Ramlibacter pinisoli: one gene and its partner. Each later gene encodes a partner of the first gene's protein in a complex. Links are inferred from orthologs where the notes say so. Each region holds a gene or a part of one and is shown in the gene's direction. Other genes may lie near its edges. The genes, in order: smc and GON04_RS09560.

Evidence for each region.
Region 2: the proteins of smc (region 1) and GON04_RS09560 are in contact, whole or in part, in a crystal structure (PDB 3ZGX), measured with the Bacillus subtilis proteins. The link is inferred for Ramlibacter pinisoli from one-to-one orthologs.

The regions. Positions count from the first base shown.
Region 1 is NZ_WSEL01000009.1:39,506-43,847, forward strand. The notes cover bases 1-4,038. They hold smc (chromosome segregation protein SMC), read left to right. Parts: upstream 1-322; coding sequence 323-3,838; downstream 3,839-4,038. Other genes in these bases: GON04_RS14720 (cell division protein ZipA C-terminal FtsZ-binding domain-containing protein), read left to right, coding at 3,873-4,038. Outside these bases: more of GON04_RS14720, read left to right, coding at 4,039-4,342. UniProt on the Bacillus subtilis protein: Required for chromosome condensation and partitioning.
Region 2 is NZ_WSEL01000003.1:1,737,205-1,740,236, forward strand. The notes cover bases 43-2,770. They hold GON04_RS09560 (segregation and condensation protein A), read left to right. Parts: upstream 43-871; coding sequence 872-1,669; downstream 1,670-2,770. Other genes in these bases: GON04_RS09550 (outer membrane protein assembly factor BamE), read right to left, coding at 43-525; GON04_RS09555 (DUF3460 family protein), read left to right, coding at 567-785; GON04_RS09565 (lysophosphatidic acid receptor), read right to left, coding at 1,654-1,998; GON04_RS09570 (hypothetical protein), read right to left, coding at 1,995-2,339; GON04_RS09575 (pirin family protein), read left to right, coding at 2,434-2,770. Outside these bases: more of GON04_RS09550, read right to left, coding at 28-42; more of GON04_RS09575, read left to right, coding at 2,771-3,032. UniProt on the Bacillus subtilis protein: Participates in chromosomal partition during cell division. May act via the formation of a condensin-like complex containing Smc and ScpB that pull DNA away from mid-cell into both cell halves.

The DNA.
Region 1 (4,342 bases):
TCCCCGGATAGCGGGCCACGGCTCGCCAGCATCGCCTTCGCGTCGCGCAGCTTGAGCGTGTGGGCGGAGTAGCGCCAGCCCTGGACGGCGAAGACGGAGCCGCGCCAGCCCGACACCCCGACGAACACCTGTGCGCCCATGCCGGTTTGGTACCGGATCGGCGCGCCGCCCAGGGTCGGCTGTTGCCGATCGTTGCAGCCGGATGTCGATGCTCAGCAGGTATCATCCGGGCCTCCTCGCGCCGGTGGCCGCCGGCGCGTTCAAGTTGCCGGCCGGCGCCCGCGCCGGTGATCCCGTTCCGACGTTCACAGGGCTTCGAGACGTGCGCCTCACCTCCATCAAGCTCTCCGGGTTCAAGTCCTTCGCCGAACCCACCAACTTCATGCTGCCGGGCCAGCTGGTGGGCGTGGTGGGCCCGAACGGCTGCGGCAAGTCGAACATCATGGACGCCGTGCGCTGGGTGCTGGGCGAATCGCGCGCCAGCGAACTGCGCGGCGAGTCCATGCAGGACGTCATCTTCAACGGCACCAACACCCGCAAGCCGGCCTCGCGCTCGTCGGTCGAACTGGTGTTCGACAACGCCGACCACCGCGCCGGCGGCCAGTGGAGCCAGTTCGCCGAGATCGCCGTCAAGCGCGTGCTCACGCGCGACGGCACCAGCAGCTACTACATCAACAACCAGCCGGTGCGCCGCCGCGACATCCAGGACGTGTTCCTGGGCACCGGCCTGGGCCCGCGCGCCTACGCCATCATCGGCCAGGGCACGATCAGCCGCATCATCGAGTCCAAGCCCGAGGAGCTGCGGCTGTTCCTGGAGGAGGCGGCGGGCGTGTCCAAGTACAAGGAACGCCGGCGCGAGACCGAGAACCGGCTGTCCGACACGCGCGAGAACCTCACCCGGGTCGAGGACATCCTGCGCGAGCTCAACGCCAACCTCGACAAGCTGGAGAAGCAGGCCGAGGTGGCCCAGCGCTACAACGCGCTGCAGGCCGACGTCACGCTCAAGCAGCATCAGCAGTGGTTCCTCAAGCGGGCCGAGGCCGAGGTCGACCAGGCCCGCATCAAGGAGGACGCCGACAAGGCCGTCAACGCCCTGGAGAGCCGGGTGGCCGACCTGCGCCACGTCGAGAGTGCGCTGGAGACGATCCGGCAGGCCCACTACGCCGCCGGCGACCAGGTCAACCAGGCCCAGGGCCAGCTCTACGAAGCCAGCGCCGAAGTCGGGCGGCTGGAGGCCGAGATCCGTTTCGTCGTCGAGGGCCGGCAGCGCGTCGAGCAGCGGCTGCAGCAGCTCAAGGAGCAGACCGCGCTGTGGGCTGGCCGCAAGGACGAGGCGACCTACGAACTGGAACACCTGGCCGAGCGCGGCGTCGAGGCCGAGGAGCAGGCCACCCTGCTGGCGGCGCAGGTCGAGGAACAGGCCCTGGCGCTGCCGGACATGGAAGACGCGCTGCGCCAGGCCCAGGCCAAGGCGGCCGAGCAGCGCACCGGCGTCGCCCAGGTGCAGCAGCAGATCCAGGTGCTGGCGGCCGACCAGCGCAATATCGAGGAACAGAGCCGGCAGCTGACGCAGCGGCGCGAGCGGCTGGTGGCCGACCGCAACGCGCTGGCCGCCCCCGACGAGGCGCGGCTGGCCAGCCTGCAGCAGCAGCTCGCCGCCGCGCAGGAGGCGGCCGAGACCGCCGACGCCCGCCTGCACGAGCTGCAGGAGCAGGTGCCGGCGCTGGACGACGACCGGCGCACCCGGCAGCAGGCCGTCAACACCGAGACGCACCGCCAGTCCGACCTGTCGGCCCGCATGGGGGCCCTGAAGGCGCTGCAGGAAAAGGTGCGCACCGACGACAAGCTCAAGCCCTGGCTGGCCCGCCATGGGCTGGACAGCCTGCAGGCGCTCTGGACCCGCATCCACGTCGAGCAGGGCTGGGAGAACGCGCTGGAGGCGGTGCTGCGCGAGCGGTTGTCGGCGCTCGAGGTGTCGCGGCTGGAGATGGTCCGGCCTTTCGCCAATGACGCCCCGCCCGCCAAGCTGGCCTTCTACAGCGCGCCGCAGACCGCGGCGCCGGACGCTGCGTCCGCGCTGCCGCGACTGTCCGAGCTGCTGCGGCTGAACGACGCCGGCCAGAAGGCGCTGCTGGCCGACTGGCTGCAGGGCTGCTACACCGCGCCCAGCTTCGAGGAGGCGCTGGCCGCACGCGACAAGCTGCAGGCGGGCGAGGCCATCTACGTCGCCGGGGGCCACTGCGTCACCGCCCACAGCGTCAGCTTCTATGCGCAGGACTCCGAGCGCGCCGGCCTGCTGGCGCGCCAGCAGGAGATCGAGAACCTCGAGAAGCAGCTGCGCGCCCAGGCCCTGATCGCCGAGGAAGCGCGTTCCGCGCTGGTGCGGGCCGAGGCCGCCTACACCGACGCCTCCCAGCGCCTGGTGACGGCGCGGCGCGAAGCCGCCGAAACCCGGAGCCGTTCCCACGAGCTGCAGGTGGAGACGCTGCGCCTCACCCAGCTGGCCGAACAGACCCGTGCCCGCAGCGAGCAGATCGCCGGCGACCTGGCCGAGGTCGACGCGCTGCTCGATGACCTGCAGGAGCGCCGCGTCACGGCCGAAGCGCGCTTCGAGGAACTCGACATGCAGCTGGCCGACAGCCAGGAGCGGCACGCCCAGCTCGACGAGCGCGTGATCGAGGCCGAGCGCAAGCTGGCGCAGGCGCGCGAGCAGCAGCGCAGCCTGGAGCGGCAGGCGCAGGAGGCGCAGTTCTCGCAGCGCTCGCTGGAAGCGCGCCGCGGCGAACTGCAGCGCGCCATCGAGACCGCCACCCAGCAGGCCCAGGGCATCGGGACCGAGCAGGAGCGGGCCCATGCCGAACTCGCCCGGCTGACCGACGCGGCGGCCCAGGCGGGCCTGCAGAACGCGCTGCAGCTGAAGTCCGAACGCGAACTGGCGCTGGGCGCCAAGCGCAGCGAATACGACGACCTCACGGCCAAGCTGCGCGCCAGCGACGAGAGGCGCCTGCAGCTCGAACGCGAACTCGACCCGCTGCGCCAGCGCATCACCGACCTGCAGCTGAAGGAACAGGCCGCGCGCCTGGGCCTGGAGCAGTACACCCAGCTGCTGGCGGACGCGCAGGCCGACCTCGAGGCGGTGGGCCGGTCCATCCAGGCCGGCAACGTCCGCCTGGCCGGCATGCAGGGCGAGATCGACCGGCTGCACCGCGAGATCGCGGCGCTGGGCGCCGTCAACCTGGCCGCGCTGGACGAGCTGGCCACCGCGCGCGAGCGCAAGCAGTTCCTGGACGCGCAGAGCGCCGACCTGCTGGAGGCGATCACGACCCTCGAGGACGCCATCCGCAAGATCGACGGCGAGACGCGCGAACTGCTGGGCGGCACCTTCAAGATCGTCAACGAGCACTTTGGCCGCATGTTCCCCGAGCTGTTCGGCGGCGGCAATGCCAGGCTGGTCATGACGGGCGAGGAAATCCTCGACTCCGGCGTGCAGGTGCTGGCGCAGCCGCCCGGCAAGAAGAACCAGACCATCCACCTGCTGTCGGGCGGCGAGAAGGCCCTCACGGCCATCGCCCTGGTGTTCGCCATCTTCCAGCTCAACCCCGCGCCGTTCTGCCTGCTCGACGAGGTGGACGCGCCGCTGGACGACGCCAACACCGAGCGCTACGCCAAGCTGGTGTCCAGCATGAGCAAGGAAACCCAGTTCCTCTTCATCAGTCACAACAAGATCGCGATGGAAATGGCGGAGCAGCTGATCGGCGTCACCATGCAGGAGCAGGGCGTCTCGCGCATCGTCGCCGTCGACATGGATTCGGCGGTCTCGATGGCGGAAGCGGCATGACGCGGCCCGCAGTGCCGGCGCGGAGGGCGCGCTGATGTCCGGCTTCACCCTCGGCGTCGCCATCCTGGGCGGCCTGGTCCTGGTGATCGTGGTGGCGTGGAACGCCTGGAATGCGCGCCGCCTGAGACCGCGGCAACCCGCCATCGAGGAGCGCCGCGAACCCGGCGCCACCCCGGAGCCGGTCGAGCCGTCGTTCGACCCCGACGACACGCCCCTGCCCATGCCCGAGCGCAAGCCCGGGCTGGATGCACTGATCGACGTCCTGGCCCCGATCCCGGTTGAGTCGCCGGTCTCCGGCGAGGCCGCCATCGCGGCGCTGCCGGCCACCCGCCGCGCCGGCAGCAAGCCGTTCGCCGTCGAAGGCTGCAACGAGGGCACGCAGCACTGGGAGACGCCGCAGCCGGGCCAGCGCTACACCGCCTTCCAGGCCGGGGTGCAGATGGCCAACCGCACCGGTGCGCTCAACGAGATCGAGTACTCGGAGTTCGTGGTCAAGACCCAGGC
Region 2 (3,032 bases), on another replicon or contig:
GCAGCCGCTGCCGCCCCTGGCCGGCGCCTACTTGCTGCCCTTGCCGAGGTCGGGGTCGTCGGGGTCGCGGCCGGTGGCAGTGCGCACGACGCGCTGGTCGGCGTCGAACCAGACGGTGAACACCATCGAGGTGTTGGGCGGCTCCAGCCAGCGCCAGTCCCAGGCCTGCTCGCGCTTGAGCGGCAACTGCAGCTGCCGCGCCGGCTTGCCCAGCATGCGGCGCACCTGCTCCAGCGGCAGGCCGGGCTGCACCCGGGCGAAGGTCTCGGGGGTGAGCACCTGGCGCAGCGCCGACATGCGGCCGTCGGGGCCGATGGTGACCATGTAGTTGCGGTGGCCGGCCGGGTTGCGGTTGTATTCCAGCGTGTGGGCGCCGCCGGGCTCGTCCCAGACCTTCTCGGGCTGGCCGAACCGGGCGCGGACGTCGGCCTCGGTGGCCACGCCCTCCTCGAGTTCGGCGATCCTGCGTGAGTCGCAACCGACCAGCGCGGCCAGGCCGGCCAGCAGACCACCGACGAGCCCCATGCGCCACCCCCTGTAAAATCGAGCGTCCACCGAACGAGTCTATGTCCTCCAAGTTGCTTCGCATCTTCCGCCGTGCCGACTACCAGTCGGACGTCACGCAGTTCATCGAGCAGCTCAAGGCCGAGCGGCCCGAACTCGAGGCCCAGCAGCGCGCCGGCCGCGCCATCTGGTGGGACAAGCACCTCGACCGCGACGCGATCGGCGAGTGGAAGCAGGCCCGCGTGCCCCAGAAGCCCTACGTCTACGGCAGCGGCAGCTGAGGCCGGCCGCGCGCCGGGCTGACGACGTGAGCGACCCGACCGAGACCGTCCTGCCCGCGCCGGCCGACGGCGACGACGTGCCCGGCATGCCCGAGGTGGTCGACCAGGTGGCGCTGGCCCGCCTGTACGGCGAGCCGCTGTTCGCGCTGCCGACCGACCTGTACATCCCGCCCGACGCGCTGGAGGTCTTCCTCGAGGCGTTCGAGGGTCCGCTGGACCTGCTGCTGTACCTGATCCGCAAGCAGAACTTCAACATCCTCGACATCCCGATGGCGGCCGTCACCCGCCAGTACCTGGTCTATGTCGACGAGATCCGCACCCGCAACCTGGAGCTGGCCGCCGAGTACCTGCTGATGGCGGCGATGCTGATCGAGATCAAGTCGCGCATGCTGCTGCCGCCCAAGAAGACGGCGGAAGGCGACGAGGCCGAGGATCCCCGCGCCGAGCTGGTGCGCCGGCTGCTCGAATACGAGCAGATGAAGTTGGCCGCCGCCCGCCTGAACGAGGTGCCGCAGCTCGGCCGCGACGTGCTGCGCGGCCAGGTCTACATCGAGCAGTCCCTGCAGCCGCGCTTTCCCGAGGTGCAGCTGGTCGACCTGCAGGAGGCCTGGCGCGACATCCTGAAGCGGGCCCGGCTGGTGCAGCACCACAGGATCACCCGCGAGGAGCTGTCGGTGCGCGAGCACATGAGCGTGGTGCTGCGCAAGCTCCAGGGCCGGCGCTTCGTCGAGTTCGAGCAGCTGTTCGACGTGCAGCGCGGCGTGCCGGTGCTCATCGTCACCTTCATCGCCATGCTCGAACTGGCCAAGGAGACCCTCATCGAGGTCACCCAGGCCGAGGCCTTCGCCCCCATCTACGTGCGGCTGGCCTACTCGCCGGCCTGACCGTCCGGCCGGCCGGCGGCCAGCGAGGCGCCGGCCAAGGTGCCCAGCGCCCACAGCACGACCATCAGCACGGGCAGCAGGTGCGAGCCCTCGCGGTCGCGGAACAGCGTGAACAGCAGGCCCAGCGGGGTCGCGCCGACCAGCAGCAGCAAGGCGGCGCGGCGCGGGTTGCCCGACCAGCGTGCCAGCGCCCAGGCCGTGGCGCCGAACGGCAGCACCACCAGCGCCTGCACCGGCCAGGCCATCGCGATCCAGAACAGGCCCATGGCCAGGAAGGACAGCGCGAAGCCGGCCGCCACGGCCAGCAGCGCGAGCCAGGCCTCCCTCACCCCGCCGCCCCCACCGCCCCCGTGGCGGCCGGCCGCGCGCGCACGCAGCGCCCCTGCTTCTCCAGCCAGTACACGGCATTGCCGGCGACCACGATGCTGCCCGACACGACGGCGCTGGCGGCGGCGGTGGCGCCCGCGGCGGCCAGCAGCAGCGCACAGCCTTCGTTGTTGCAGCCGCTGATGCTGGCGATCTGGATGGCCTCCAGCTGCATGCGGCGGGCGGCGATCTGGCAGTCGGCGTCGTAGACCTCGGCCGTGCGCGGCACGAACACGCAGGCCTGCAGGGCCAACGCGGCGGCGAGGGCGAGTCTCGAGCCCGGCAGGCAGTCGGCCAGCTTCATTGCTGACCATTCTGGCCCACCGCGCCGGCCGCCGGCGCCATGATTGAAAGCCGCCCGCCCTGCCCTCACCTGCGAGGATTCGCGAAAGGCTCCCATGACCGTGTCCTCCCCCGTCCTGTCCGTCCAGCCGCTCGGTTTCCCCTGGGCCACCTCCGACCCGTTCCTGTTCTGCGCCTACCACGACGACGCCTACCCGCGCGGCAACGGCCGCATGGGACCGGCGGAGTCGCTGGCCGGGCGTGACATCGGCCAGGACTTCAGCCGCAAGGATGGCTGGAGCATGTACCACGGCGACAGCGTGCCGGGCTTCCCGGCCCACCCGCACCGCGGCTTCGAGACCGTGACCATCGTGCGCAAGGGCCTGATCGACCACAGCGACTCGCTGGGCGCGACCGCGCGCTTCGGCGGCGGCGACGTGCAATGGGTCACCGCGGGCCGGGGCATCGTGCACTCCGAGATGTTCCCGCTGCTCGAGACCGGGCAGGACAACCCGCTCGAACTGTTCCAGATCTGGCTGAACCTGCCCCAGCGCAGCAAGATGGCGCAGCCGCACTTCACCATGCTGTGGAACGAGCAGGTGCCGCGGCGCGTGTTCACCGACGGCGAGGGCCGCCGCACCGAGGTGGCCGTCATCGCCGGCCGCTGCGGCGAGGTGGCGCCGCTCGCGCCGCCACCCGACTCCTGGGCGGCGCA